DNA from 4 places in the Methylocaldum gracile genome. Region 3 is predicted to be linked to each of the others. Evidence: riboswitches for the same ligand, from Rfam matches in the RefSeq annotation. Region 3 holds a riboswitch; each other region holds the start of a gene.
The links. A riboswitch is a leader RNA that binds a small molecule or an ion and turns the genes downstream of it on or off. The one in region 3 is predicted to bind cyclic di-GMP.
Positions count from the first base shown of each region.

Region 1: another riboswitch for cyclic di-GMP. It lies ahead of ACWJJK_RS09945 (hypothetical protein); the one in region 3 lies ahead of pepA (flocculation-associated PEP-CTERM protein PepA).
Region 2: another riboswitch for cyclic di-GMP. It lies ahead of ACWJJK_RS19320 (VPLPA-CTERM sorting domain-containing protein); the one in region 3 lies ahead of pepA (flocculation-associated PEP-CTERM protein PepA).
Region 4: another riboswitch for cyclic di-GMP. It lies ahead of ACWJJK_RS02350 (hypothetical protein); the one in region 3 lies ahead of pepA (flocculation-associated PEP-CTERM protein PepA).

Region 1 is NZ_CM132196.1:2,243,267-2,251,099, reverse strand. It holds gene ACWJJK_RS09950 (hypothetical protein) at 309-2,468, opposite strand; gene ACWJJK_RS09945 (hypothetical protein) at 2,832-3,728, opposite strand; cyclic di-GMP riboswitch class I at 3,843-3,931, opposite strand; gene ACWJJK_RS09940 (hypothetical protein) at 4,218-5,126, opposite strand; cyclic di-GMP riboswitch class I at 5,239-5,324, opposite strand; gene ACWJJK_RS09935 (hypothetical protein) at 5,586-5,714, opposite strand; gene ACWJJK_RS09930 (VPLPA-CTERM sorting domain-containing protein) at 5,711-6,571, opposite strand; gene ACWJJK_RS09925 (FAD:protein FMN transferase) at 7,207-7,833, opposite strand, start outside.
Region 2 is NZ_CM132196.1:4,362,581-4,370,413, forward strand. It holds gene ACWJJK_RS19315 (hypothetical protein) at 1-1,002, opposite strand, end outside; gene ACWJJK_RS19320 (VPLPA-CTERM sorting domain-containing protein) at 1,034-1,804, opposite strand; cyclic di-GMP riboswitch class I at 1,967-2,044, opposite strand; gene ACWJJK_RS19325 (transglutaminase-like cysteine peptidase) at 3,167-3,775, shown strand; gene ACWJJK_RS19330 (EAL domain-containing protein) at 3,772-5,679, shown strand; gene ACWJJK_RS19335 (VPLPA-CTERM sorting domain-containing protein) at 6,880-7,563, shown strand; gene ACWJJK_RS19340 (PAS domain-containing sensor histidine kinase) at 7,788-7,833, opposite strand, start outside.
Region 3 is NZ_CM132196.1:1,798,005-1,805,837, reverse strand. It holds gene ACWJJK_RS07880 (S8 family serine peptidase) at 1-478, shown strand, start outside; gene ACWJJK_RS07875 (ExeM/NucH family extracellular endonuclease) at 638-3,175, shown strand; gene ACWJJK_RS07870 (hypothetical protein) at 3,236-3,844, shown strand; cyclic di-GMP riboswitch class I at 4,552-4,632, shown strand; gene pepA (flocculation-associated PEP-CTERM protein PepA) at 4,731-5,597, shown strand; gene ACWJJK_RS07860 (glycerophosphodiester phosphodiesterase family protein) at 6,235-7,482, opposite strand.
Region 4 is NZ_CM132196.1:530,782-538,614, reverse strand. It holds gene ACWJJK_RS02360 (tetratricopeptide repeat protein) at 1-1,200, shown strand, start outside; gene ACWJJK_RS02355 (class I SAM-dependent methyltransferase) at 1,249-2,004, shown strand; cyclic di-GMP riboswitch class I at 2,711-2,789, shown strand; gene ACWJJK_RS02350 (hypothetical protein) at 2,872-3,708, shown strand; gene ACWJJK_RS02345 (VPLPA-CTERM sorting domain-containing protein) at 3,829-4,632, shown strand; gene ACWJJK_RS02340 (hypothetical protein) at 4,629-6,302, shown strand; gene ACWJJK_RS02335 (hypothetical protein) at 6,470-7,060, shown strand; gene ACWJJK_RS02330 (SDR family oxidoreductase) at 7,619-7,833, opposite strand, start outside.

The DNA of each region.
Region 1 (7,833 bases), 450 kb from region 3:
GTCGGAAGGGCAGCTCTGGCGCTCCCAGAGATGCCGTTTGCGATTGGGAAGGGATTGCCGACCTACGCTCTCCCCTCCTGGAACGAATCCGTACACCGGGATGGAAAACGCTCTAAGTACATTCAGGGAAGTCTTGCGGCATAGGCAACCTGCAGGACAACCCCGCCAATCAAGCCAATCTGTCGAGATTCCGCAAATATTTGCGGAATGTACTTAGGGATAAGCAACCTACGCCCGAAAGGACGAGTCCCCAGGGTTAGCCCGGTCGCCCGGCAACCTCGACGGATCGTCCTTCGGCATCCTCTCGTCTACTTCTTTCTCGACCCCTCCCCCCTGGAGGGACCACGATCCGTCTCCGGAACCGGAAAAGCTTCTTGCGGTCCGGCTACCATCGAGTCGCGCGCTTTTTCCTTGAGCTGGACGGCTCTAGCCAGCAGCTCATTGCGTTGGCCCTTGGCGCGGCCGGAAGCGGCGTTCCTCTCAAGCTTCAGCGCCTGACGGAGATGCGTCAGGGCCTCAGGATATACGATCAAAGTACCCTCCGTCAGAACCTCGATGGCATCCTTCGTGTCGGCCGCCGCCAATCGGATGATGTCTGTCGCGCTCCGGTCGCTCAGGCTCTGCGCTTGCAGATCCATCCGATTGGAACTCCGTATGTTTTCGAGCGCGTTGATGGTTCGCAGGAACATCGCGACGGCGACGACCTGGGACGAGTCGAGCTTGACGTGCCGGTTCTTGCCGGACGACGTCAATGAGCCGGGCGAATTATTGAACGCATCGGTGTTGTAATAGGCCACCGCTTCCTCGATCGTGCTGACGCTATTGTTGTGGAAGAAAGGCGCCGTATCCGCAGCTTCGACCAATGACGGGGTGTTGAACCGCCCGTCTCCGTAGCAGGGCTGGTCGTAGTCGGGACCGCAGTCGATTCTTGCGTGGTGCTCCTCTTTGCCGAATCCCCCATCATAAGGAATGCTGGCATCGACCAGGCGCGCCGGTTGATCCCGCATGTTTTCCACGCCGCTGTCACGCGTCGGATTCTTCTTGGTGGTCGAACTGTTGGCACCGGCATTTTGGTGGCAGCCATTGCAATTGGCCGTCTGACCGAAGATCGGATTGCCGCTGCCGTCGACGGGATTTTCCTTGGTGTCGAACAGCTGCTTGCCGCGCTCCACCAACGGAGAGGTGAACGTCAGGTCAGCCAGCACGATGTCCTCGCTGCGCCCCAGGGACAGCATATAGGCGACCAGGGCGTCCAATTCCTCGTCGGTGGCCAGACGAAAATCGACACCCGGAACCCGATTGAGCGTTCGGGTCATATGCTGGGCGATGGCGCCTTGCGCGAACAGCCGCAGGGAGCCGTCTCCCGGCGCGCCGTCCCCCGACCAGCCAATGGCGTTGGCAAATTTCGCGTCTTCCTCGAACTCGCCGCCGTCCGCCAGAGTTTCCGTGCCAATCGACGCCGCCAGGGCCAAGGTATGAGGCACGCTGCGCATGACGCCGGGCCGGTCGAAGCCGTCCACATTGGCAAGGACCAGGCCGAGTTGACGCAGCAATTGCGGCTTTTCCAAGTCCTTGAGCGCAGGGTCGTATTCGGCCACGAACAGGGGATCGTCCTTCGGAAGCTTGACGATGTATTTCGGGTCGATGGTGTGATTGTTGTCCGGCCGATGGCAGGTGGCGCAGGTGCGTCCGTTGCCGCCGAAGGTTTCATTCAGAAAAATCTCCCGCCCTCGGGCAATCTCCGCGCCGAGAACCGCATCGAGATCGTTCCGCTTTTTGGCATCTGCATGAGCGAGCTTGGGCAGCATGAATTCGAACGGCTTCGCCGCGAAGCCGGTATCCTGTCGGGGAAGATTCGGCCAGCTACCCACACGGGTCACGGTCCAAGGCTTGTCGCCGTAATAAAGCCTCTGCATGAAACCCGGAGTACCGAACAGCACGCCCCCCTCTTCGGGATTTCGTTTCTCTCGGGTAACGGCAATCAGATCCAAAGTGAATCCGCTCATGGCCAAGCCGTCGAGACGGGTCTTCAAGATCCGTTTCCCTTCACTGTTCGGTTCGAGACGGCCGAGCCTCTGCATGGCGTTGGCCTTCTCCTGTCCACCCGCCTTGTGCCAGCCGGTTTTATTATCGACCAGCCAAACCTCGTAGCCTCCCGCATCGAGTCCGCTGACTTCGACCGTCACCCATCCCTCCAGCAGGTCGAGCCGCATGCGTCCCTGCGCCCGGCTGAATTCTCCGGATAAGGCTTTCGAATAACCGAGCGGGATGGTCAGAAAACGATCGCCGCCGTCAGCTTCATAAGCGGTTTTCCAGCGGCTGTACGCGTTCTTCAGGGTTTCGACATCGCCGTGGCCTGTGACCAGCTCCGACTTGGAAACTTCGGTATCGGTAAGCAGCAGGTAGGCGACCGTACCCCCAAGCATGAGCGCCAGCGCCGCCAAAAGTGGAAACGTATTTTTATTCACGGACTCGTACCAGGATCGGATTTATTGGAAGAACGTAGCTATACAGACGGCGATCCCACTCCTACGGACGACCAACGCGCGAACCGCTGAGCCTTGCTCGGCCGTTGCGAAACCTTGGTCGCGAGGAGGTGTCGGACACCGCCCGCATTGGACGACCCTGTCACTACGTTGAAATTATTGTTAAACGAATGGTTACGGCACCCGCCGAAACCGGTCATCAACCCCAAGGCCTCCGGCATCGCTTTGAGCACGCGTCTGCCGTGTTCGGATGAGCCGGGACATATCAATGCTCTATGGCCAGATCGATCGGATGAGCCCGGGAGATCGTTCCACCCGGGCACTCTTGCCTCTCTGGTTGCCAAGTTATGCCGGAGTCGGTTTCGAAGTCCGGCGGCCGATGGTAAATACGCCAACCAAGGCACTGCCGAACAGCCATACGGCAGCGGGAATCGGAACCGGCTGGACTGTCAATTGATAATTGCCGGCTACGCCGCCCAAGGCGCCTATGATGATCGTGTATTCGCCCCCATAAGTGGTGTCGAGGTCGAATACCTGCGACAAGGTCTCGCCGACCGAGGATGCCACGCCCCAACCGAGCAGGGTGAGATCGTCGGAGCCCAGCGGATTGTTTACCGGGGTCGGATCGGTAAAGAAGGTATCGTGCCTAGAAGCGCCGGCACCGGTATCCCAGCCGCCGTAAAGCGCGTAGCCGAGTTTGAGGTTGGCGCCGCCGTCGGCAAGGTCGTCCGCCAGAGTGATTTTGAATTGCGATATTCCGGCATCCACGCAGCCCTGGGCGCTGCCGCCGCAGGACCAATGGATCAGGCCGAAGTCCGCTCCGTGGCCCCAACCCTGTCCGCCGTTGTCGGGATCGGACCAGGAAAGGCCGCCGACCCGCAGCATTCGATCCGTGGGAAGGTCGGGATCGTTATTGTTGTTATAGTTGGCAATCTGCCGCTGCAGGCTGCTGCCGTTGGTGGATGTGGGCGTGCCGGTCTCGATGGTGCGGCCGGCCGCCGCCGCGCTGTGCATGCCCGCATACCACATGACGGGCAAACTCCCGGTATAGCCGACACCGCCGTTGGTCCAAACGCCGCTCGCGTCGGTGCCCGGCATTCCGTCGGCGCCGTTGATGCTGCCGCCGGTGCCGTCGCCGTAACCGGCGATGTTGAACGTGGCGTGCGCGTGAGCCTCGGGCGCAGCGACCAATGTTCCCCCGAGCATTCCCGCGAGGGCCAGTATTGTTGCCGTGGTTTTCATACTATGATTCGTCCTCGTCACTGTTAGTGGTCGTCCAAAAGCTCGTTAACAGTGATGTCCGCGGCGCTTCACCGTACCCAATGGAGCTGCGCCGCGGTCCTCCCCATCACACTAGGAGGCGGCTCGGCCGTCTCGAATACTCCATAGCATCGAGACCCGAAGCTTTCCGGCCCCGCCTCGCGGCGGGTGTGGCGATTCGGACAGACCTAACGGCGGTCCATCCCGACAAAGATCCCTCGGGCGATCCCTGCCAGCCGATTCCTTGCGAATCCGTGTGTATCGCGTCTTTTTACGAGCCCCCTAAGCGGCGGACCCGGCCTTTGCTGAAACAATAAATATGCCACTAAATAATCATTGCTAATCAAACAGATAAATCGCATGCAAACGCCACCGACGTGGCAAATCACGCAGTCTCATGGGTGATTCCACACAAAAGTTCCCCGCTTAGAGCGCGGAAAGGAAGGCGTGTACATACGTCGAGGTCTTGTTTCAGGCGGGAACGGCCATGACGTTCTTGCGGCGCTGTCCCAGCGTGACCAAACTCGCGAGGGCGCTGCCGAACAGCCAAACCGCCGCGGGGACCGGAACCGGTGCGGTGCTGATATTCAAGCTGTACTCCGCGATGTTCTGACTCCAGTTCCCCACGCCGGCGCCGCCCAGGTAGATGGAATAAACCTGACCGGCCAGGGCCAGAAAGGTCAAACCGTCTACACCGTCGACGGTGCCATCGTGAGTCAAGTAGCTCAGTCCTACGGTGCCGAACGGGTTATCGGCTTCGTAAGGTTTCGCGGGTGTGCATCCGGGGCAGTTCCAGGAGCCGTGATGAGAGTAACTGCCAGTACCGGAGTCCATGCCGGTGAAGACGGTGATGCCAAAGTTCTGAATGTCGTAGCCGGTTCCCGTAACCACCACGGGATTCAGTGTTACCCACATAGTTTCTTCGGCCTTGATCAAGCCAATATCGGTCTGATGTCTCCAGCCGGTCGGCCCGTTGGCTGTCGGAACTCCGCTGCCATTGACGCCTGCGTCCTGCCAGGCCCCGGCGCCGGTATCGATTTCCGCGGCGAAGCCGTAACGCGTTACTGCATCTGCTTTCGAGATTTCGAGCGTGTTGCCCGCCGAGTGAAGCTCGGCCGCCCAGTTCAGATGAGACGTACCGGCATAGCCGAAAGGCAGCGTGGTGGCACTGGCGGTTCCGACCCAACCCGGCGATACCGTCGGATAGGTCGGATTGCCTATACCCCCATAGTTCCAGCCGTCGGTGGCGGACAGCTCAGTGGTGGTGAAGGTGTTGTACATCGTATGCGCCTGGGCGCCGGAAACGGCGCCTACGGACAAGACGGTACCGGCGAGGGCCATGGCCACCGCTTTGGTCAGTTTGTTTTTGTTTTTGGACATAGGAAATTACCTCGTGCTGTTCTATGGAGTTGGTCTTTGTTTTCACATAGGCAGCGATGTCCGCAGCGCTCCCGTCAAAAGCGGAAGGCGCTCCGATCTCCCCATCACCGAGGGAGGCGGCCCGGCCGTCTTGGGATCAAATTCACAAGACCCGTGGCTTTCCGAACCCGCCTCGCGGCGGGAGTGGCAGGTGCAAAAGGGACTCCGCCCTGCTACGGTCTACGCTCCCCTTCCCCGGCAATGGTTTTCGGGTTTTCCGTAGCACAAAGCGCGTTCGAACCGGAATTCGGTCGAACCGGCCGATACCCCAAGAGCAATAAGCGCGCCTGAGGTAAACCGTTGATATAGCGCTATTTCTATGACGAACCTAACGGAAGCTGCGGGATATCCCATGTTTGTAGTGCGGGTATTCCAGCATGTGGCGACCCAAATCATCCGGAGGGTCAGCCAGCTCTTTCACTACACCGTTTCAAAGCGGCGATCGGCTGAGGCCGAGGCGATGAAACGGCCGGATATCGCCGACACCGGCGCATGCCACATGGTGCGCCCAGCCTCGAAGGCAAGCTCGACCGCCTTGTCCCGCATCATGCGGCGACGGCCTTGTGTCTGTGCCGCCCGACGAATCCCATCCCGGCCAAAGCACTGCCGAACAGCCAAATGGCGGCCGGTATCGGAACCGGAGAAGACGTGATGTTCAAGACGTAAAGATCCTTGTTTTGATTCCAATTGGCTCCGCCGCTACCGCCCAGATAAATGGAATAAATCTGACCGGCCTCCGCCAGGAAGGTCAGACCGTTGACCCCGTCGACGGTTGAATCGTGGGTCAAATAAGTTACGCCGGTGGTGCCGAACGGATCGCTCGCGGTGAAATCTAAGCCTTGAATCGGGCTATTCCATGCCTGATGGTTCTCATAGCCGGTACCGGTGTCCATACCGGTAAATACCGTAATCCCGAAGTTGGCAATTTCCGAATTGACGGCGGAGAGATTCAGCGTGACATAAGCATCGCTGTGCGACATCAACAACCCGATATCGGTGGTGTGCGACCAGCCCTGAGGGGTTGCTCCCGCGTCGAGCCAGGCGCCCCTGGCAGTATCGATATCCGCTGCAACGCCATATCTCGCTTGCGCATCTGCCCTGGAAATTTCCAGCGAATCACCCGCGTTATGGAGTTCGGCCGCCCAGTTCAACGCCGAAGAACCGGTGTAACCGAACGGCAGCGTCGTCGGGCTAGCGGTTCCGACCCAACCCGGCGATACCGTCGGATAGGTCGGATTGTTTATACCGCCATAGACCCAGCCGTCGGTTCCCCCATCGGTAGCGGGCGTTCCGGCGTTGTAGGTGTTGTACATCGTGTGTGCCGATGCCTCGGCAACAACCCCTAAAGAAAGGGCCGAGCCGGCAACCGCCATTGCGATCGCCCTGGCCAATCTGGTTTGTTTCATATGAATCCCTGCAAGTTGGAAGTTGAGATACCACGCCGTTAACCCGCATTGCTCATACCCCTTCGCTTCAGCCGTTCGCGCCGCAAAACGGTGTAATTCCAAATCCCTTCCAATCCGGAATTGATTTTCGAAGGGTGGCCGTAACCTACCCTACGCAACGTTCATTCGCATGCCGAATGGAGTAAGAAGTGCAAGCTAAGCGCAACCGATACTTAACAAGTGTCGTGCCAGTGTCCAAATCGAGGCACTACGGTGCTTCCAAGGCTTTACAAATAGGCCGGAATCCGGGAAATGAGGTATATGCCCCAGCATTCAGCGGCATATCGCGCATGAGGAGGAAGTCGGGCGAGGGGGGAGCCGATTGCAATGATGCGGCCTCGTTACGTCGGGAATCCTTTCCCGACGTAACGGGTTGACAGCCAAGCGAAGTCGGCAAAGGATTGCCGACCCACGAATAATTCCATTCGGCATGCGAATGAACATTCATCGTAGGATGGGTAGAGCGAAGCGAAACCCATCGATGGTGGGATAGCCCCTCGGCTCAGCGTAACCCACCGACCCTTCGACTTGGCTCAGGACAGGTCCGAGGCCGCTCGGTGGGTTACGGCCTTGCGGCCTCACCCACCCTACGAAAATCAATTCCGGATTGAACGCGATTTGGAATAAGCTGCCGATTCCGCCAGAGAGCCGCCCACGTTGCCCTCGACGTCGATCCAGAGATGCGGCAAGCCCATGGCGTCCAGCCAGGCCGGACCGTTTTCCTCCTTGAGCATGGCGATGGTCGAAGCGCTGCCGGCGACCACGCAGAAGTCCCCCACCACGCTGACGGCGGCGAGATGGCGTACCGGCCAGCCGCTTTTGGGATTCAGCACATGACCGTATCGGATACCGTCCACGACGATGCAGCGTTCGTAGTCCCCGCTGCTCGCGACCGCGCCTTCGCGCAACGCCAGGGTCTTGATCATCGAGCCTTTTTGGCGCGGGTGAGAAATTCCGACTCGCCACGGACTACCATCCGCCCGCGAGCCGATCAACTTGATGTCGCCGCCCAGATTGATCACGCCGTGTCGAACGCCCGCGTCCCGGCACAGCGCCGCGGCCCTGTCGACGGCATACTCCTTGACGATGCCACCGAAATCGAGCTCCATGCCGGCTACCGGAAATTCGAGCACCGGCGGTTCCCACCTCAGCTTGTGCCAGCCGACCTGCTCGAGCAGACCGCGCACTTGCGCGTCGTCCGGCAGTTTGCCTTGTTCGAAGCG
Region 2 (7,833 bases), 2.6 Mb from region 3:
GAGGTTGGTCGAGGGGACGATCGGTCCGCTCAAGGCATTGCTGCCGGACACCGGAGGCACCGCACCACTCATGCACGGATTGTTCAGGAATACCGCGTTGGCTTGCGCCTGGGTGCCGGAACCGTCGACGCGGCGGCAGACAGCCACCTTGTTGTCGGTCAGGCCCATGCCGCCGGAATAGCTGGTGAAGAAGTCAGAGGAAGCGCCACCGACCTGAACCTTGAATCGATTCCAGTTCTGCACCTTGCCGGCCAGCAGCGAAGCGACCTGTTCGGAGCTGAGACTGGGCATGCAATCGGGATTGCTGTCATCCCCCAGCACGCAACCGGCGGGGAGCCGGCCCTGGTCCATCTGCGCGTCCTGCAGGGCGGTATAGAGAGAGAGCGTCACCGGGATGCCGAACACCAGGCCCGCGGCCGGGGTCACGTCCAGCAAGCTGGAAACCTGGCTGGCTGTGACATCCGGCTGCTTCACGCCGCCCTCGATGGGCGCGTTAGGACCACGGAACAAATCCGGGTTGACGTCGCTGACGCCCAGATCGGACTCGTGCAGAATGGTGTCGCCCGCATTGGCGAGCGTACAGCGATAGAATGTGTCAGGGCCGGTCTTGCTGCAGTTGCCGTTATTGATCTGCATGTGCGTGATCGCCTGATCGAGGATCAGGGGCGTTACGCCCTGCGCCGAGCCGCCCTGCGAACGTTTGTGGAACAACACGTTCGGGTTGACGGTGCTGAGACCGGTCACCTTGGTGGAGTCGAGAGTGCAGAAATAGGCCGAGTGCTGCGCTCCCGGCTTGGATGCGTTGGCGTTGTCGCGGTAGATGTCCAGAGATCCGGCCACGCACAGTTCGGAAAAAAGCGCTTCCACGCCCTTGTCCTGCGCCGTGGCGCCGGATGCCCAGATTTCGATATCCACGGCCGCGCCGGGAGCGAGAGCGAAGGCTTCGCCGGCGCCGAGCAGCGCCGTTGCCGCCATGGCGACAGACAAACGATTGAATTTCATCGAATTTTCTCCGTTAAGGATATTTGGGAGATTACGCTTTCTGGCCGCGGCGGCTGACCAGGGTCAAGCCGGCCAGAGCGGAGCCCAGCAGATAGATCGCCGCGGGAACCGGTACCGGAGAGGTGCCGGCCGGGCCGAATTCCAGGGTGCCGTTGCTCGACAGCAGCCAGCGCCCGGCAATCTGATTGACGATGCCGTCGCTGTCGTCGCCGGTGTTATTGGTCACGTGGAAGAAAAGCGTTGCCAGGTCGACGCCGCCGGCCGTGGAAGCAAACACGCTGGGAGAAGCACCCATCAACGGACCCCAGTTACCGTCGTCCCAGGACTGCGGCAGTCCGTTATCCACGACGCCCGACACGTTGTCGCCCAGAGCGGTGTTCAGCTTGCTGATATAGTTCTGAATGATGCTATTGGTGCCGAGTACGTTACCGAAGCCGCCGTTGAACGAAGACCCGGTGGCCAAAAAGCCCCATTGATCGATATTGGCGAAACCCTCGTCGAGGGTGTACACGGCGGCGATGTTGTACTGAAGATCGGTCTGACCGGCGAAGCCGGCATAATTGGCGTCCGCGGCCAGATTGACGTTGAAAGTCCAATTCGAACCGGCGTTCAGCACGTCAGTGAGGGGAACGTCGAGATCGCGGAAGTAGGTGCGCCCCAGGCCGCCGTTCGCGTCGGGATCGAAAATCGACACGAACAATTCGCCCACGTTCGGATACAGGCCGCTGTTAATGGACGCTTCCGCGCCGGTGGCGCCCAAAGCCAGCATCACGCCGGCGGTAATCGCTTTCAGTTTGTTCATTTCCATGCCTCGTCTAAAATCGCGGTTGAAAATACCTTGCAGACATCTCCCCAAGGTCAATCTGCAGGGCTGTTTTCAGCCGGTCGCTTTTCGGCGACCGGCTTTTTTGTGCCGTTTTTCAGGCACCGAAAACAAAAAAAGCCGGGTTGCCATCAACGCTTGTGTGGCAACCCGGCTGTCTTGAAATCAAGACCCGTGGCTTTCCGGCCCCGCCTCGCGACGAGTGTGGCTTTGTCCTAGCAACCCTCCTGGACCGGGCTCCTGCTCCCCGGCCGCAACTTGAACCGCACTGCGGTTTTCTTCCGTCCCTTTGAAGGCGAGACAGACTTTAATGTCGCTTTTTTACAACCAAGTTAAGTTTGTGTGACACCGATGAAATTTTTTGAAAAAACTCAACGCACGGCTCCCGCGCATCAACTAAGTCTTTGTTTTGGATTACATTTGCGTGCTGTGTTTTTTTTCAAAACTTTAAGTCGCAGATGATTGCGAGCTGCCCCGGCTGTAGCTTTTTCGCTGAACGACTTTACGGATTCGCAACATGAAGGCGGGGGAATCGAGGAAGGGCACCGCCGGACCTGACTTCTTCCGAGCGCCTTGCCCGACGCATCGGGGCGGTGGGTCGGCAATCCTTTGCCGACAAATCCCGTCGGGAAGGGTCGCGATTAAAGCGACCGTTTGCGATTGGAAGGGACCGACTAAAGGTCCGTTTGCGATTGGAAGGGTCGCGGCTAAAGCGACCGTTTGCGATTGGAAGGGATTCCCGACCTACTCCGCGGTTCGGTGCCAGCCGGCCTGCAACCGATTGATCCGGCATGCCTCCGTCGTTAGGCTGGTTCCCGAACTCCCGTTTGGGAACCGACGTTGAGAAGCTCCCGCTTCTCGATTCGAATGATGTTTCGAGAAGCTCGAGCTGCTCGGGTATAGCTCCCAGGCGGAAGCTTGGGAGCCAGCGAAAATCCATACCGGAATGGCGGTCCGCTGACCTGTATAGCAGCGACCGTTTGCCATCAAGCGCTGACGCTTAGCCGGGCCTGCATCCGAACGCCTGCGTCGGCAAGGGATTGCCGACCTACGGCCGCTCGTTTCGGCCTACATTTAGAGCCTATCCCAGTAGGTTCAAAAACTCTTCGACTCGGCTCAGGGCGAACGGCCTACTGAGATAGGCACTTAGAGGTACGGGGCGGTTTCCCAAGCCGCACCGCTATACTGCGGTGAAAAACGATCGAGCACCGGAATATAAGGTGGCGAAATTTCGCCGAGATGGGGCAAGATACGCTTCCTTCAAATCAACCCCCTTAGCTCTTGAAACGCTTATTGATATGGAGCGCCGCTTTTGCGGTCCTTGCCGTGGCAGGCGTCGAAATGGACCTGCTCCCCAATGCACGAACCTTGGAACTGGTCGGCCAGCGCTATGGATCGGCGGCCGTCGAACGTCTGTCGGCGTGGCGCGACCTGGTTCTGCATCTGGGCAGTGCCGGCGAGCACGAGAAGCTGGCGCGAGTCAACGATTTCTTCAACCGCCTGCCCAATATCTCCGACCCTGACCAATGGGCGCGCCGCGACTACTGGGCGACTCCGGTGGAACTCCTGGCCGCCAACGGCGGCGACTGCGAGGATTTCGCCCTGGCCAAATATTTCACCCTTCGAGCGGCAGGAGTGGCTCCCGACCGATTGCGGGTCACTTATGTCCGGGTCTGGCGGCCACGGCTGAGCCGCATGGAGCCGCACATGGTCCTGGCCTACTATCCCGCCCCGGAATCCGAACCGCTGATTTTGGACAATCTGATCGGCGATATCCGGCCGGCCGCCGCGCGGACCGATCTAGCGCCGACCATGAGCTTCAATGCGGAGGGGTTGTGGTCGGCCAAGCAGCGCGGGCAGCATGGCAAACTGGGTGAAGCGTCCGACATACGCCACTGGAACGATCTGTTGGCGCGCATGCACCACGAAAAGACGGGAGCGATTCGATGAAGACGATGAGCCTGAAAACCCTGCTGGTCCTGATGCTCGGTCTGCTGTTTCTGCTGCTGGGGCTGGCTCTTTTCGCCACCGGCCTGGTGAATACCCACGGTTTTCTGCAACGCCAGTTGCACGCTCATGCGCAAGAAACGGCAACCACTCTGGCGCTGGAACTATCGCCCGCGCTGGCGAGCAACGACACCGCGGCGGTGGCCAATGCGGTGGACGCTCTCTACGATAGCGGCTACTACCGGCGTATCGCCGTGATCCGCCCCAACGGCGAATCCGTCGTGGAGCGGGAACTCCCCTTGAAAGTGGACGGCGCTCCCGAGTGGTTCATCAGCCGCGTGCCGTTCGACGCTCCCGCGGGTCGGGCCGAATCGATGGCCGGCTGGAAACTTTCAGCCGTGGTCGACGTGGCCAGCCATCCCGGTTTCGGATATAGCCAACTTTGGCAGATGACCTGGTCCATCCTGGGCTGGACTCTGGGTTTCTGGCTGATCTCCGCGCTGCTGTCGGTATGGCTGCTGCAAAAGGCGTTGCGTCCGCTGGACCGGCTGGAAAATCTGGCGCTTCGCATCGGCGAAGGCAAGTTCGAGCCTTTGGCGGAGCTGCCCCGTATTCGCGAACTGCATCATATCGGCTCGGCGTTCAACCGTATGTCGGAAGCGGTGCGGCGCATGCTGAACGCGAAGATGGAAACCATCGAGAAACTACAGCGGGATCTCCACCACGACCGGCAAACCGGTCTTTTCAATCGCGCGTATTTTCTCGCATCGCTGGACGCGGCCCTGGCAATATCCGGAACGCAGCACGCCATTGCCATCCTTCAGCTCACCGGACTGGCGGAATGCAATCGCCGATTCGGACGCGATACGGGAGATCTTGTCGTCAAATTTCTCGCCGATGTTGTGGAAGCTGTCGCCGAAAAGACGCACGGCTCGGCGGCGCGAATAGACGGCGCGCAGTTTGCCGTGCTGTTGGAGCACGCCGATGCCGATTGCCTGAACGATCTGACCCATCACCTCGCCCAATCGACGGTGATGGCTTTGCTCGAGACCGGAATCGCTTCGTCCTGCACCGTCCATATCGGGGCGGCCCTCTCTTCCGGCGATAGCAGCACGGCACTTCTTGCCCGGGCGGACGCTGCGCTGCGCGACGCGCAGATGGGGTCCAGCGGGAGCTTTCGGATTGCGGAGGCAGATCCGACGCCGGGCGGGAGCGGCCGGCTCGCATTGCTGCGGCAGGCTTTGGACAACGGTCAAGTGGAACTGGAGCGGCAGCCGCTTATGTGCCGGAACGCTTCGGCACCCGAGCATTACGAGGTGTTCGCGCGCATCGTGACGGAAAACGGATTACGGCTTTCCGCAGGCGCCTTGGCGCACATTGCCGAGGAAACCGATCTGGCTCCGATGCTGGACAAACTTGTCGTCGCGCGCCTTCAGGAAGCGATGGCGGAAAAACCCGAAGCGGCGTGGTCCGTCAATTTGTCGGTGGCCACCATCATGCAGCCGGGATTCGCTCAATCTTTTAGACATAAAGTGCCCGCTCGATCAAATCTGGCCATAGAAGTCCCCTTGAATCGGCTGATTTTAGCCCCGCAAGCGGCCGAGTCCGTTAGCGAGCTCAGGAGAGACGGTTTTCGGTTCGTGCTGGATCGCTTCATGCCCTATCCCGGCGCACTGGCCTGGTTAAACGAATTGATGCCGGATTGGGTAAAGGTGGAAGGGGCTCTCTGCCGCCGGATATTCGATGACGCCGGCAATCAGGCCCTGCTCAAGGCGCTATGCCAATACGCACGAGAGTTGGGTATCCGCGTTGCCGCCACCGGCGTGGAACGGGAGGACGAGGCCGATCTGCTTTTTGGCCTCGGGTTCGACGCGGTGCAAGGCCGTGTGTTCGAGAAGGCGAGCTAGAACGTTTTCATACCTACTGTACGGGCACTGGCGAGTAGGTCGGGAATCCCTTCCCGACTTACTGGAGACGCTACACCAAACAGGAAAATTCGCCTGCCGGAGGGGATGTCTCTTCCCGGCGACGAACGGATCGCTTCAGACGCCTTGTAAATCCATTCAACATTCAAGCGAACATTATCGTAGGGTGGGTTAGCGAAGCGTAACCCACCGATCCGAGGCCGTTCGGCGGGTTACGGCCTCGCGGCCTAACCCGCCCTACAAAACAATTCCTGATTGAAAGCGATTTGGAAAAATACCTGAAACGGTGCGCCTGGGGTATTTTCCTGGCGTCAGCGAATTTTACGCCCACCGTAGATTTTCATCCTATCCCATTGATTCAGCGAAACACGAGTCCTTGGCTCAGAGTTTGCTGCTAAATCCCCAGACATCCGAACCCGACGGGAGACTTTTCACCTAAACGCGGATCGGCGTCGGATAGCTATTCAGCAAGCAGCTCACGCCGCCTGTTACGAAAACGCCGTATACGCCCTCTCGCATGTTCTGGTTCGCCATCGGTCCCGGAGCCGTCCGCCGGGGCCAAGAGCGACCACATTCCGAACCACCAATAGGCCGCCATCGAAATTTCTCAAAATGTCACAGACCCTTAACAAAATCTTCACAGAACTTCGATTTAATAAACAAAAACTGAAAGATTTTTTTGTCGTTGACCTTTTCGGCATGAAAGCGCCGGAAATCATCGAGCGACGCCCTGGAACCCAAAGGCATAGAAAGCGTGCTGTCGGTTGAGGGTGTACGACTGAAGCGACCTGCACTGGGTGTGTGCTGGTTCCCAAACTCCCGTTTGGGAACCGACGTTGAGAAGCGGGAGCTTCTCGGGCGGGGCGCCCAAGCCGAAGCTTGGGCGCCAGCGGAGAGGCCGTTTGGGATAAGAACGGTATATCGAGGCTTGTCAGAGCATTTTGGGGGGTATCAAAGGTCGTTCGGAAACAGCCTTATCTTGGTTATCTCGCCGAATCGATAAACCAGGCAGGGATGGGTGGAATTGGAGTGTGGAAATCCGGGCATCGTCGCCCGTCATACCTCTACGCGCCTTTCGCAGACGTATAGGGTCGCCGCTTTTGTAGGACGAGAGATACGAGGGAATGTTTGGAATTCGGGTTTTTCGTTGCGTTTTAAACTGACTGTAAGGAGTCACTGCTCATGAAGACATTTATCGGTGCAATCACAGGCATTTTTATCTTTTTCAGCGGGGCTGCCGCGCAGGCCGCCCTGCTGGAAGGCCAATCGGTTTATTTCCAGTTTGCGGACGAGGACCTGGATTACTTCGGGACACCGTCCATCGACGGCGATACCCTGAGCTTCGCCTTTTCCGATCGTTCTGCCGCCTCGGCTTCCCAGCGCCTAAGGGAAACCATGGAATTTCAGGTCATCGCCAAGGACGGATTTCTGATCAATCAGTTTCACCTGGCGGAGGGCGGCGACTACGCACTCGCCGGAAAGAACAGCAGCGTTTCGGCCAGCAGTCGGCTCCGGCTCGACGACTTTACCAACGACGAACTGTTCCGCGACTCGGGTGAAAAATCCTTCCGCCTCGGCGGCAGCGGCGGCGAAAAGGCGGGCAGCTGGACCACGCTGTTCGAGCAGTCGATTGCCCGGAGCGAAGAACTGGACGTCCTCTTGACGACGATGCTGGGGGCCGTTCCGGTGGGCAGTCAGGGTGAGGCCTGGATCGATCTGAACGCGATCCGCGTGACCATCGGCGCGGTTCTGTCCGGCGGCGAACCGGCCCCGGTGCCTTTGCCCGCGGCCGTGTGGCTCTTGGCCTCCGGACTCGCCGGTTTGACCAGCGTGATGGCGGCCAAGAAAAATCAGGCACGCTGCTGAATCAAGGCGCAGATCTCGCCATTTTGGATCAGGCTGATCTCCGAGCCGCCGCTTTGCACGTCGATCGCGTTTGTCGGCAAAGGATTGCCGACCTGCGACGGCTGCCGAACTGGAATCGTAAGATGCCACTTAAGGAAGCTCTGATTAAGTCCTTCGACGGGCCTGTCCTGAGCCTGTCGAAGGGCATGAACGGATTCCACTTGTTCAGAGCTTCCTTAAAAGCATCAATCCGCCACGGAATCGGTGCTTGCCTCTTGCGGCAAGGACGTA
Region 3 (7,833 bases):
CGCCGCCGATCTTGCGGTCACCGTGAACGATAGTCCCGACCCGGTCGCTGTGGGTAATCAGCTCGCTTATCAGATCACCGTCATCAACTCGGGTCCCGCGGATGCTCAAGGCGTCACGGTGACTGACGCGCTTCCCTCGGGTGCGGTTTTTCTATCCGCCTCGGCCAACTGTACGCACAGCACTGGGGTCGTAAGCTGCGATCTGGGTCCATTGACGAATGGCGGAGCCGGCACCGCTTTCATCAACGTTCAGCCCGTCGCCGCCGGCAGCCTGGTCAATTCCGTCAGCCTGAGCAGTCCGACAGCCGATCCGAATTCCGCAAACAACAGCGCCGGCGCGTCGACCACGGTCAATGACGCTTTCCCGCCTGAATCCGGCAACGACGGCGATATTCCCACGCTACCCCAATGGGGCATGGTGGTCATGGGCGCGATGCTCTGGCTTGGTCGCCTCGTGACGAAACGGATTATTCCATAAGGAATCTCTGATTAAGTCCTTCGACAGGCCTGTCCTGAACCAATCTCCGAACGGGCTTCCGTTTCGGAAACTGTCACGTGACCTTCAAACGGCGGTCACAAACGGCCGTTACCGTGTCTTCGCTCTACGGGACCGGCAGATTTTCCGTTGAAAGCCCCCGTGATCGATTTCTCCGAAACAAAATTCCAAAAGGACAACAACATGATGCGCAAGGTATTGACCGGCGCGGTGCTTGCGGCGCTGGGCCCTGCCGCGTACGCCGCGACGCCGGTTTTCATCAATGAAATCCACTACGACAACGCCGGGACGGACGCTGGCGAAGCCATCGAGATCGCGGGGCCGGCCGGCACCAATCTGAGCGGCTGGAAAATCGTCCGCTACAACGGCAACGGCGGCGGCACGTACGCCACGCCCGCCGCGACCACGTCCGAAACCCTTTCCGGGACGATTCCGGACCTGGGCGGTACCGGCTACGGCGTGATCACGATCGCTTACAACCAGGACGGATTGCAGAACGGCGCCCCGGACGGCATCGCCCTGGTGGATGCGTCCAATCAAATCGTTCAGTTTCTGAGTTACGAGGGCATGTTCACCGCCACCAACGGGCTTGCCAACGGCCTCACCAGCACCGATATCGGCGTCAGCGAAAGCAGTTCCACACCGGTCGGCGGATCCTTGCAGCTTACCGGAAACGGCATTTTCTACGAGGACTTCACTTGGGTAGCTTCTTCCGGTAACACCTTCGGTGCGCTCAATGCCGGGCAGTCTTTCGCTTCCGCTCCGCCCCCGCCATCCTCCGTCAGCCTGATCAGTACGGTGCAGGGCACCGGCCTGTCCAGTCCCGTCGTAGGTGCGGCCGTGACGGTGGAGGCCGTTGTTGTGGGCGACTTCCAGGGCGCGACCGAGTTGAGCGGCTTCTTCGTTCAGGAGGAGCCGGCGGATTACGATGCCGATCCCGCTTCGTCCGAAGGCTTGTTCGTCAACTCCACTATCGCCGTCGATCCGGGCGATTGGGTGCGGGTGACCGGAACCGTGACCGAAACCAACGGCCTGACGACGCTGAACGCCTCCTCGGTAACCGTACTCGCCAGCGGAAACCCGCTGCCGGCGGCGACGCCCGTAACCCTGCCCTTCGACGGATCGGCCACCGACCGGGAGCGCTACGAAGGCATGCTGATCAACTTGCCCCAGAGCTTGACCGTCACCGAAAACTTCCAGCTGGGCCGCTTCGGCCAGATCGTGGTGTCCTCGGACGGTCGCCTTCGGAATCCGACGCACGTCGCTTTGCCTGGCGCGGCGGCGAATGCGGTGGCGGCGGCCAACGACCTGAATCGGTTGTTCGTGGATGACGGCTCCAACGCCCAGAATCCCGACCCGGTGATTTTCCCGGCTCCCGGCTTGAGCGCCGGCAACACGCTACGGAGCGGCGACACGCTGACCGGCGCGACCGGGGTGATGAGCTACGCCTTCGGTGCTTTCCGCCTGTTGCCCACGGCGGAACCCCTGTTCGTGGCGGACAATCCGCGCCCCGCGGTTCCGCCCGCGTTGCCCGGCATCGGATCGCTCCGCATTGCCAGTTTCAACGTGCTGAACTACTTCAACGGCGACGGCTTCGGCGGCGGATTCCCGACGGCCCGCGGCGCCGAGAACCCGGCCGAGTTCACCCGCCAGAAGGACAAGATCGTCCCCGCCATCCACGGCCTGAACGCCGACGTGATCGGCCTCATGGAAATCGAGAACGACGACGATGCTTATCCGGCGATCCGGGATCTGGTGGACAGCCTCAACGTCTATGCCGGGTCCTCTCAGTACGCCTTCATCGACACCGGTATCGTCGGCACCGACGAGATCCGCGTGGCGCTGATCTACAAGCCGGCGAAAGTGAGCCCGGTCGGGTCGTTCGCGATTCTGGACTCCTCGGTCGATCCCGATTTCATCGACACCAAGAATCGGCCCGCGCTGGCCCAGACCTTCCTGGACAAGCTGTCCAACAAGAAGCTGACGGTGGTCGTGAATCACTTGAAGTCCAAAGGCTCGGCTTGCACCGACGTGGGAGACCCGGACGTGGGCGACGAGCAGGGAAACTGCAACCTGACCCGGACCGGGGCTGCCCAGGCCCTGGCCGACTGGCTGGCGGCGGATCCCACCGGGAGCGGCAACACCGATGCCCTGGTCATCGGCGATCTGAATGCCTACGCCAAGGAAGATCCCATCCGGACCCTGGAACAGAACGGCTTTACCAATCAGGTCGCGGCTTTCCTTGGCGAGGACGCGTATTCGTACGTGTTCGACGGCGAAGCAGGCTATCTGGATCATGCCCTGTCCAGTTTGACGCTCACTTATCAGGTCAAGGGCGTCGCGGAATGGCACATCAACGCGGACGAGCCAATCGCGCTCGACTACAACACCGACTTCAAGACGCCGGATCAGGTCACCAGCTTCTACAGTGCCGATCCGCATCGTTCGTCGGACCACGATCCGGTCGTGGTGGAAGTGCTGGTGCCGGGCGATCTCGACAAGGACGGCGACGTCGACGTAGCGGACCAGAACCGCTTCCGCTCCGCCTTGGGCAAGTGTTCGGGCCAATCCGGCTACTTGGCGGAGGCTAACTACGACGGCGTCGGCTGCGTGACCTATGCCGACTACCAGCGCTGGTATGGCCACTACGCTGCCTATCGTGTCAAGGCAGGCCTTTAAACAGCGATCGGCCGCCCCGTTGCAACGAGGCGGCCCTTTACCCCTAACTGGAGATAAACGATGTTGATTTTTAAAGCCCGCCTCGCAATTGCCATTCTGGGGCTATTGGCCGTGGCCCCTTCCCACTCGGCCGTGGTGTCGCTCAATTTGGTCGGGAATGCCCCCGTGCTGGTTGGCGACAGCTTCAGTATCGATTTAACGTTGACTCAGCCCTTCGATGGGTTGGACGCTTCCGATGAATTGCTGGCGTTCGGATTCGACACGGTGCTGAACGGTACCGCCGCTCAGTTCACCGGCGTCACGTATTCGCCGTCCTTCAGCGATGACAGCGGCCTGGTCAAACTGGATTTGGCGGGATCGGCCTTCCCCGGCATTGCCAACACTCCGGCCAACCAAACGCTGACGCTGGCGACGCTCAATTTCCAGGCGTTGTACGCCGGAAATATTGATCTGGGCGTGTTGGGCAATCCGTCCGAACCCAATCAAGGATTGTTCTTCAGCCTCTCGGGGCCGCTCGCCGCCAATGCCGGTCTGTCCTTGAGCATTCAGTCCAGCGCGGTTCCCGTACCGGCCGCCTTTTGGCTGTTCGCCAGCGGGATCTCGGGGCTGGTGGTGCGGAGTGCATGCCGAAAAAGTTGTACGATCGGCGCACTCAGTCTACGAAGATAGCCGTTGGGCCAACGGGTTTGTCGGCAAAGGATTGCCGACCTACGAATGCTTGAATCCATTCACCCGAGCCGAAGGCGCCAACGACTTCCGCCAAGCCTGTTTTGCCGTACGAGCGAGATGAAAACGCTCTAAGTCTACGAAGATAGGCTTTGATCCCAGCCGTTGCCAAAGCTAACCCGTCCCAATTCGCTCGGCTCTTCGTGTGGACGTGGGCCGGTACGGCTGGCGGAAACGTGATCAGGCTCCGAACCAAGGCCGGGGACCAAGCGGGACCTGATCCGCCGATTCGACCTGGCGTATCGGCAGAGTGCCTTCGGTCTATCGCCATCCGCTGCCGCCGCGCCGCTTCCAGCACGAATGGTTTCCCCTCGCTGGCTCATCTCATCACCTGCGCACGAAGCTCGGCCTTGAACGGCTGTCTCGGTAATTTCGCCATCTCGTTCCACCACCAATCACCGGATTTACGCGATTGATGGTGTCCACTTTTTTGAGCCTGGCTCACTGGCTCATGGAGAGGGAGACTGGACAGAATCCACCTAATCGGTCTCCGACGAGTCATTTGTCATAAATTGATTACATAGATTTAACCAATCATTAACTGACGTGTAACAGTCTCGGCTTAATTTGACCGGGTATTTCGAAAAAATGAGCAAGGAGGCTTAGGTCGGTTACCGGTCACGTCAAGCTGTAGGACCAGCTGAACGTGTTTGCCGAAGAGCCACACCCGCCGTGAGGCGGGGCCGGAAAGCCACGGGTCTCGCGTTTGTCGAGATCGCCGGGCCGCCTCCCGAGTGATGGGGAGGACCGTGGCACCGCTCACCACCTGTGGGCAGAATCACGGACATCACTGTGAGTTCAACGTCAACACAGTGAAAAGGTAATTCGGATGAAACCAAGTAAGATCATTTCGGCGCTCGCTTTGACGGGCGTCGGATTCTCAAGTACTGCCGGTGCGGCAACCTTGCCGAACTGGGTGGGTACCGCGGACTACACCGTCGTGGGCGGTTCGGCCGGCGAAGCGGTCGGTCCCTTCGATACTTACGACTTCGCGGCGGGCGACGGCGGTCTGGCATTGCTCGTACCGGACACGATCGCCAATCCCTCCCAAATTACGGTGGGAGACATCTATTCAGGCGTGTACCAGTCTTACGTCACCAACCATCAGTTGGGCACCTCCACGGTGAGCAACCCCAAACTGAACGTCTCTTACGAGTTGACCACCCAGTCGGCTTTCCAAACACAAGTCACGAACGCGCAGAATCTGGGCAACGGGCTGTGGACCATCAACTTCCAGGTGTTGAGTGGCTCGCTGGACCTGTTTTTCGACAGCGCCGTCAATCGCGACGTAACCGGTGACACGGGCATCACGGACGGCACCAATATTCTTAAGGGATCGGTGACGGGCGGAACCGGGGTCGTCACGGTAAGCACCCAGTTTCCTTCCGGTCTTGGCGTAACCTCGAGCGAATTTACCTTCGTCGGAAACACCAGTTTCTATGATTCGGCGGTATACGATCCCGATACCATCGGCGGCGGCCAGTCGTTGTTCTCCCTGTTCGTCAGAAACCCCACCGCACCTCCCGCCATCTCTTCCGTCGGCGGCATACCGGTTACATCGACGAGCATTCTCTACCAGGCGGATGGATCGCTCACGCTGACGGCGGTACCGGTTCCAGCGGCCTTCTGGCTGCTCGCTAGTGCCTTGGCCGGCATGAGCGTCATCTCTCGCCGTTCCAGCAAATTGGCTGCGTGAGCCTCGCATGGCAAGCCCATTTGGTGAATGGGCGAGGATTCGGTGCAAATCTGCTTCGCTGACTGCGGAAGCAGACGGCGCGGCCGAACGTCACAACCGGGCCGGCGCTTATCCCGGTCCGGTTCCTCGAGCCGACCGCCAGCCGGAACGGCCGAGGCCAGTGCTGCAATTATCATCCTCATGACGCAGCGTCGCTAAAAGTCCGCGACAACTCTTGAGGAACTTCACCCTCGGGCTCGAACACTGCGCGCGAGCCAGTTCGGCGCCGGCGAGCCCCCTCCGGCGCAGGGCTTCCAACAAGAGCTAGCCGACACCCGTTGTTTGTCCTCGGTGGCGGCAAAGTGGGTTTGTGCTGCTTGGCGCCAGGGAGCCGCGAGATCATCGGCGGCGTCGAAGTCCGGGATGAGCCGATCCGGCGGCGCGCCACGTGCGCGAACAGTTCACGTTGTCCGGTACCATGGATCACGGCGGAATCTCCTCAAAAATTCAATGTCAGCAGTTGAATTTTAAGGGCTTTTCGATTCCGCCCACCCTCCTTTCATGAACTATGCAGGCTTGGGACCTCACGCAACAAAACCCCGCCGGAGGCTTCGATTTCTCGCTCCCGCTCGCTCGGTGATCGGGTTTACAGCGCCCCTTACAATCCCTTGCAGTTGGCGTAATAGGTCACCGTCGCGGCCCAGTCGGCGAAGACGCCACGAATACCCACATCCTTCGCCAGCACGTCGAGCACTTTCATTACGTCGCCCTCGCGTTTGATGGCGGAATCGATGGTCTGAAAATAGAACCCATTATTACCGTCGGCGAGAATTCCGGAGCGCTCCAGTGTCCAGGTGATGATATCCAGGTCCGCGGCCTTGGCGTTCCTGGCGTATTCCGAGGGCACGATGTTGCCGCCGGCGTCCAGGTCCAACAAAGCAAACGTCGGCGGCGCCACGATATTGATGCCCATGGTCTTATAGCTTGCCAAGGTGGCAGCATCGGGCAGATCGGCGACCGTTTCGGCATCGTCCAGATACACGGCCTGCTTGCCGAAGGCGGGTTCGTAGCGGACCCAATAGAGCACGTCGTCGATGCTGAAAGACTGAGGGAAGACCTTTTTCGGGGAAACGCGCGCTTCCTTATACTCGTCGATCATTTTCTGGGCGAAATCCTCCTGGGAAAAGCCGTCGAAAGGCATGGCCACGCTAGGGCTCTTCAGTTCGGGAGTCATCTTCACGCCCAGTTTCTTGAAAAGCTCGATGCTTTCCCTATGCGTAAGCAGGGTGCCGCTGGTCGGGCCGGCGTAGAGATCCGTGCGGAAATTCGCCGTGCCGCCGAGATATTCGTCCACGGTTCTAGCGCGGGGGTTTGACGCATCCATCTTGCCGCGAAGGGTTTTGAACTCGGCCAGGGTGATGTCGCTGGTGCGGCATTCCGCCGTGGCGCGCGTGAGGAGATTGCCGCTGGCATCGAAGGTGGCCGGCGAGAACGGCTTCGTGCACTTGGCGGCCAGCTCGGGGATGGCAAGGATATTCGTAGTCGTGTGAAGATCGTTCTGCGCATGACGACACACCAATTCCTTATCCTTGGTGAAGGTCACGTCGCATTCCAGAATGCCGGCGCCCATGCGGGCCGCGGCTTCGTAGGATTCCTTGGTGTGTTCGGGAAATTGCAGAGCGGCGCCGCGGTGACCGATCGAGAAATCGGTCTTTTTGAAGGGACCTTTCGCACATCTCCGAAGCTCGTTTTTGAGTTCGCCGTCTTCCATATCGTTAACCAGGAAAAACGGCCGAGGCCCCAACTGCACGCTTTGGCTATTATCGGACGCCGACGCGGTGGCGAAGAGACCGGGAAATACTGCCGTCATTGCCGCACAGGCAATCATGATCAATCGTGGACGCATCTATCACTCCTGTTGTTCTGGTTTAGTGAAGGTGGGTTGAGCCCATTCGGCCCAGTACAGACCGTACACGCCATTTGTGCCATCAATGTGACTGAACGGTTTAGGTCTCGTGACAGTTGAGCGGGTTTTCGGAGTTTCCGAGAGCGCTACAGCGGCCCTGATCATGCCGACGCCTTCCGGCGCTGGCGTGCGGATACGCGGCTCCCGAGGAGCGTTCGTTAGGTGAAGTTTGGCGGGTTGCCCAAGCGGGTTTAGTCAAGGTGGGCCGGATTGCGCTCTCTCCGTTCAGCCTATACGAGCCGCGGCAGTCGACGCGGAATCCGGACGGAAGCCATCATCCGATCCGGAGTT
Region 4 (7,833 bases), 1.3 Mb from region 3:
AAGCGCCTGGACCAAGCCTACGCCACGGCGATGGGCAAACTCGCCCAGCGTTTCCCCGAGGATGACGAGATCGCCGTGTTGTACGCGGAAAGCCTGATGGATCTCGCGCCCTGGGACTACTGGGCTGACCAAGGCCGCAAACCCAAGGGGCGCACGGCGGAAATCGTAGAGGTCCTGGAGCGGGTGCTGGCGAACAACCCCGACCATCCCGGCGCGATTCATTATTACATCCATATGATGGAGGCTTCCGACCGGCCCGAACGGGCGGAACCTTATGCGAAACGCCTCGCCGGTCTGATGCCGGGCGCGGGACATCTGGTCCACATGCCGGGACACCTTTACTACCGGCTGGGCCGCTATCGGGACGCTCTCGAAGCCAATCGCGCCGCCATCGAAGTCGACGAGGCATATTTGAAGGAGACCGGCGCAAAGGGCATCTACGCGCAAGGCTATTATCCGCACAACGTTCATTTCCTGATGGTTTCGGCGCAGATGGCGGGCGACGGCAAAACCGCTCTCGCGGCGGCGGAGAAACTCGCCGGCGTGCTGTCCGACGAGACGGTCCGTGCGGTGCCGTGGGTACAACCGGTCAAGGCCGCGCCATACTTCGCCCACGCCCAGTTCAGTCCGCCCGAAACGGTCCTGAAAATGGCCGATCCGGGCTCGGAGTTCCCGTACGTACAAGCCATGTGGCGCTATACCCGTGGCGTTGCGGCGGCGGCCAAGGGAGCGCCGCAGGACGCACGACTCGAACTCGACGCCTTGACCGGGATCGCCAAAACGGCGGATTTTTCCGGATTGACGGAAGCCGGCGTCCCGGCGGCGGACATCGTTCGGATTGCCCAGGACGTGCTTTCGGCGCGCATCGCCCAGGCCGAAGGCGATCTCGGAAACGCCGTCGCCGCCTTCGAGAGGGCGGCGGCGCTTCAGGAAAAGCTGACCTACATGGAACCGCCCTACTGGTACTACCCGGTACGCCGTTCGGTAGGCGCGCTGCGGTTTCTCCAGGGCGATCTGGCGGGGGCGGAGCGGGAGCTCGATATTTCGCTCCGAGAAGCGCCGAATGACGCCTGGGCGCTCTGGGCACTGACCGAGGTGTATCGAAAGCAGGGCAAGGACAGCGCCGCAGCGGATGCGGAACGGCGATTGACCAAAACCCGTGCCGATAATGGCGAACCCATCGGGATGGACCGGCTTTGACCGCCCCATGGGCTGGCGGAATTCCAGTCGAAAAAATGCTTCGAAACGATGATGCCGTTCTATGAGGAAGATCTCGCCTATGTTCATCACGTCGGCTTCCCCGATCTGGTGGATGGCGCCGGCGATGAGTTGCTGGCGCTGTTCCGCGCCGCGGGTCTCGATTCCGGCCTGATCATCGATCTGGGTTGCGGAAGCGGAACCTGGGCAAAGAAACTGCTGGAGCACGGATATTCGGTTTTGGGCGTCGATGTTTCCGCGCCGATGATCGAACTGGCCCGACGTACAGCGCCCGAAGCAGAGTTTCTGACCGCATCGCTGTACGATGTGGACTTCCGCCCTTGCGCCGCGGTCACGGCCCTGGGCGAAGCCCTGAACTATTGTGCCGACGGAGCGCCGTCGGAAGCGCGCCTTGACCGCTTGTTCCGGAACATCGCTTCCTGTCTGCCGAAAGGCGGCGTTTTCGCATTCGACATCCTTGTCCGCTCGGACGGCGAACCCATGCACTATCGCTCCTGGCGCAAAGGGCCGGATTGGGCGGTGTTGGTGGAAGTATCCGAACAGCCGCAAGAAAACCTGTTGATTCGGGACATTACCGTGTTCAGGAAAGGCGGCCACGGCTACCGCCGTTCCGAGGAGCGGCACCGGATCGGCGTTTTGGACGGCGCCCAAATCGAACGTCTTCTCGCCGGCGCCGGTTTCGAGGTGACCGTCTCACCCCATTACGGCCGCCATCCTCTGGCTCAACGACGCTTGGCATACATCGCCTACAAGAGATCGGATGAAGGACTGCGTCCTGAAGGATAGGCACGAGAACCGAAGAAACCAAGGTATCTTCAAGCACGCAGCGACCGTTTGTGCGGCCGGCAAATGATGCTGATTTGGCGGCCCAGACGAAGTCCAATAATCCATGGTCCGCTGAACGTAGTCCATGGATTACAAATATCGGGAAATATTCCCGCAAAAGCATGAATCACGCAGTTTGTCCCGAATATCCCTGGTGTATTTGTCGATTGCCATCGAATAATTACGTTGTATGCCTTAAGCCTTGCGGGATTTCACAGGACAGACGATTAATGTCAAATAAGACAACAGATTATGATGATGTCATGCGCATTGAATTGCGGCATTTAACCTGCTCCCCACATAATGCGGTATGTCGCGCATTGATATCCGCCATGGGCACCCGGATACCTACGCATTAACGATACATTTGTTAATGCACTGATACTCGCTGCCTCTTTCCCGTGACATGCCTGTAAATTGGCATGTGTTCCCAGGTAAATTACGCTTTGCTTCCACCGTTCCCCGGTATTTTCAAATTACAGCTTGTTAGTCTCGGAATACCCCTGCTCACTGGCACGGTATCTGCTTTAGCAGCTTGACTTGCCCGATAAGAACGCCAGTTTTCGAGCCTTATTGTCATTGTCATTTCGGCGGTTCTTATCAGCGACGACTGGCGGTTGGGCGCATGCCTGTCCGTTGGCCCAGGATGATATCGGTCTCAGGGACGAGACGCCTTCGCCACCTCCGCCGCGAGGCGGACTCGGAAAGCCGCGGGTCTTGGTATTCAAGACGGCCGGGCCGCCTCTCCTGTGAGAGTTATTCAAGGGCTATGGATTTCTCGAGCCTGCCGCACAACCTCTCGATGTTTCAAATCACAGGAAAAAATCCATGCAAAAATTTGGGGTCAAGAAAATGCAGATCCGACAGACCATTCTCGCAGCGGCTGCCCTGATCATGGCCAATTCGGCCGATGCCGGTGTGTTGCACGGGGGAACTTTTAGCGTTACCTATGACAACCCGAACAACCTGTTGGAAGGACTAACCATCGGTCCTGGCGGGCTAACCGAATATTATGTCGCGAACTTCTTTCCCAAGGCGGTGGCCGATACTTACTCGACCATTGCGGATATCATAACGGTGCCCACCAACACCTACCCCGCGCCGTCAACGCTCGAATACGTCGTCAATCCCGCCGATCTGACCGGCACCGGAATTCCAACGGGCGCCGGCGGCCGCGCCAACAAGCCCACCACGTTGACCTGGGACGCCAGTCAGGATGCTTTGGTCGACTCGTCCGCCTTTATCGCCAACGGCCAGATCGGGTTGAACGGTGTCGTGATGACCCGTGGCAGTTTCACGGGTACATTGACGTCCGGAGATTACACCTTCGAATACAACGCGAGTCGAAATGACGGCGTCAACAGCGGCTGGACCTTGTGGAACAACACGAGCTTCAGAACGTCCACTTACGATGCCCGCAACATCAGCGTTACCACCAATGGCGATGAATTGCTCATGACCGGGGAACTCTGGTGGTCACCCAATATGACCGCTTTCCTGTTCGGCGGCGACGGCTCGAACTCCGCCGGTAAAGCCGCTACCTTCACTCTGGTTTCGCCTGCCGTGGTTCCGGTGCCGGCAGCGGTCTGGCTGTTCGGCAGCGGCTTGTTAAGCCTGCTGGCCGGCGCCCGCCGAAAGTCGGTCCAGGCGGCTTTATCCGCTTGATCGCCGAATAGAGGCCGTCGACCCGGGCTGCCGAGCCGCCCGGGGAGCCGTCTATCGCGTTTATCCGGCCAATCGGCCGGATAAACGCTCCCACCTTCGACCTGTTACGGACTTATCCTCATGACTACACGCCACCGACTCTCGCGATTCGGCAAAACTCTTGCACCCTGTTTGACATTTCTAGCCGCATGGTTGGCATTCCTTCCGGCAACGGCGACCGCCGCCACCGTTTCCGGCGGCGCATTGATCATGAACCTGGACCGGGATGCGCTGGCCGCCGCCGTCTCCTTGGACGCGACCGATGCGCCTTCCATATATCTGGAGGAATTTTTCGATGCACAAGCCGCGGCGGTGCGCAACAACGCGCAAATTTTGGAAGATCATATAGTGCCGGGCGTCGGCGAAATCCCGGCCACGGGTCTCGAATTCGCCGTCAACGGCGCTACCGTCGACGTCCCGGTCGGCCGGAGAACCAAGCCGACCACGTTGACGTTCGATCCGGGCGATTTCGCGGGCAGCGTCACCGGCGCGATCGGTCTTGGCGGCGTCAGCCGTTTCCGGATCGATACCGGATCGCCGAGCAACCGCATCGTCTCCGGAGACTACACCCTGGAATTCGACGCGGCCAACATCGATGCCGAGACCGGACGCTCCGGCTGGACGCTCTATAACCATTATTCTTTCCGGTCGGAATCCTTCAACTTGTTCAACGTGGCGATGGGGCTCGACCCGAATTCGTTCACCCTGTCGGGCGAACTCGGGGTCGGGCCGGGATGGGAGCATTTTGGCGGCACCGTGGGCGCGATCGTCGGCGATTTCAGTTTTCAAACCACCGTGGTACCGGTTCCGGCCGCGGTGTGGCTGTTCGTATCGGGTCTCGCCGGATTCGGCCTGTTCGGCAGATCCCGGAGTTACCGCGCATGATACGGTCCGGTTTACGCAATCCACATCCGGGACGGCATGCCGCGGTGTGGTCCGGATGGATACTGGCGTTCGCATGCGCCGACGCCGCAGCGACGCATTCCGCTTTTGGTCCTTACATCAGCATCCAGGTCAACGTCGACGCGGCCGGTCAAAACATTACCGGCGATGCGGCCAACGAGCCCACCATGGCGATCAATCCGCTGGACCCCGGCAACATCGTCATCGCCTGGCGTCAGTTCGACTCCGTGCAGTCCTCCTTTCGCCAAGGCGGCTGGGCGCATAGCCAGGATGGCGGTTCCAGCTGGACCTTTCCGGGATCGTTGACGCCTGGACAAGGCCGAAGCAATCCGGTCATCGATGTGGATGCTCAGGGGAACTTTTACTTTCAGAGTCTGCGTTTCGACGAGCAAGGCATCTATATCGAAGACATTCAAGTCATCAAGTCGACCGACGGCGGGCGCAGTTGGCAAGAACCGGTATTCGCCCACGGACGAGGCGGCGACAAAGGCCAGCTCGCGGTAGACCGTAGCGGCGGAATCGGCGATGGCCATGTCTACGTCAACTGGCGCGAAACCGGCGATGACTACTGTTTCACCCGTTCCATCGACGGCGGAGCGAGCTTCGAACTGCCGGTGGGGATTCCCGGTAACCCGAGTTTCGGCACCATGGCGGTGGGGCCGGAAGGCGAGTTGTATATCGCCGGACGGCTCGAACCCAGTGAATGGGACGAAGAGACCCAGAATCGAAACCACTACCAGCACATTTTCTCGAAGTCCTTGGACGCGCGAGATCCGGATTCGATACCCACCTTTACGACGCAGATCCTGGATATCGGCGGTCCCGCTCCTTTATTCAATTTTCGAAACAATCCGAATCGGTACGGTCCCATAGGCGACGTTCAAGTCGACGTCGACCGATCCAACGGGCCGTTGCGCGGCAAGGTCTATGTGTTGGCGACGGTGGATCCGCCCGGCGAAGACAATCTGGACATCAAATTCGTCCGAAGCAGCGACGGCGGCGAGACCTGGTCGGCGCCGATCAGGGTCAACGACGACGAACCCAATAAAGATTCGTGGCAATGGTTCGGCATGATGGGGGTAGCTCCGAACTCGCGCATCGACGCCGTTTGGTACGACACGCGCGATAGCGGCAGCTATAACGTTTCGCGGTTGTATTACGCGTATTCATGGGACGGCGGCGCAACGTGGAGCAAAAACGTTCCGGTCAGCCAGCCTTTCGATACCACGATCGGCTATCCGCACGCTTCCCAAAAGATAGGGGACTATTCGACCCTGGTTTCCAGGAGGGACGGCGCAAGCGTTGCCTATACCGCAACCTTCAACGGCGAGCAGGACGTGTACTATCTGAACGTGTTTCCGGACTGCAACGAAAACGGCGTGTCGGACGTTCTGGATATCGAACAAGGCCGGGCCGGTGACGCCGATGCCGATCATATTCCCGATTCGTGCGAAACGACCCCGCTGGCCGGCGATCTGGACGGCGACGGGGATATCGATCGCCTGGATATCGACCTGATCCTCGCCGTGCGGAATCAATCCGCGTCCGGTCCGGACGATCCCCGCGATATCGACAAGAACGGTACGATCGACGCGCTCGATGCCCGCAAGCTGACCTTGTCGTGTACCCGTCCTCGGTGCGCAGCCGAGTGAGGCATGGATACCTCGCCCTATCCATCGACGGAAACTCGGAAAACCCGGTTTCTGCCCATGGTTCGCGTCGTCGACGAGCGATCGTTCGTCCTGAACTTGGCCAAGAACCGGATCGGAGTTTCCCGAAATCTTTCCCTCAAGGAACTCGTTAACAGGAAACTATCAAGATGCTCGACCGTTACTGTAAGCCTTTAATAGCTGCGCTGTTGCTGTCCGCATCGGGACTCGCCGAGTCCGCGATCACACTGGGGGTCATGCCGGTGGGCCGAACCGGGTGGTCGGTCGCGGTCGGCATCACGATATCCGGACTAGGCGCCGGCGAAGCGCCCTCGCTAGGCAGCTACGATCTGGATCTCAATTTCGATAGCAGCCATTTGGAATATGTCGGTACCAGTTTCGGCGATCCGGTGCTAGGGGACGAACTGGATGTTCTCGATTTCGGGGCAAACGTCACTTCGGTCGGGTCAAGCGGTAGCGGGGTGCTGAACCTGTTCGAACTGTCCTTTGATTCGCCGGAGGACTTGAATACCCTGCAGGCCGACAGTTTTACCCTGGCGGTAGTTAATTTTAATTTCCGGCAAGCCGGCAGCAGCCCATTGAGACTGGCCGTCAACGCACTCGGCGACGCGGACGGAAATGCGTTGACGGCCAACGTGTCGTCCGCGACCGTCGCTCCGGTCCCGCTGCCCTCCGCGTTATGGCTGATGGCCATCGGTTTGGCCGCGGTTTTTCGCGGCCGGGCGCATACAACGAATTGATCGGCTCTCAGCACCGAAGATAGGTGTTTATTAACCCGGCCTATAAATATAGGTCGGGTTAATCCGGGGCAGGGATGCCCCGGCGCGGCGACAAGCCGCGTGAGCCCAGGCCGGGCGTGTACCGGCCTGGGCGGCGGCCCGAAATACCAGGAGGGTATTTACGGGCCTGATCAATAAAGGACCGCACGGTTTGTTTCCGAGCCAGCCGGGCAACCCTGAATCTGCGCGCCCGCCGGTAGCCGAATCGGCACCGGGCGTCACAGATGGACCTGGAGAACAGGCTGGACAAGAACTACCGGGAACCCGGCTCCGGAGCGGATGCGCGGGGCATGAATCCCGTAGCCGGCGTGCGCCTGGAGTTATGAACGGCCGGCCTGACGGCGAGAACGCCGGAACTCCCCGCCCAAAGGCGGATAGGAAAATCCGGCGTCGTCGTGACCGCTCCCGCGGAGATGCGTCGGCAGCCTGCAAGCTCGTTTCGCCGGGATATTATCGGCGAAGCTCCGCCATACCGAGTTCGCTCGGCTCACGCCGGAGAAACGAATCGCAGGGCTATGGTCACCAGCCGAGCTGCAGCTCGGGCGGATGTCCGGCGTCCATCAGGGATGCGCCGCCGTCGGCGAAAAGTATTTGGCCTGTAATCCAGCCGGCGTCCTCCGAGCAGAGCAAAGCCACGGCATTGCCGATGTCGGCCGGCGTGCCGAGCCGGCCCATGGGGGTCCAGCCGCGGGTATGCCAGCGCCGGATGGCGTCCTGTGCCGGTTCGGGCAGGC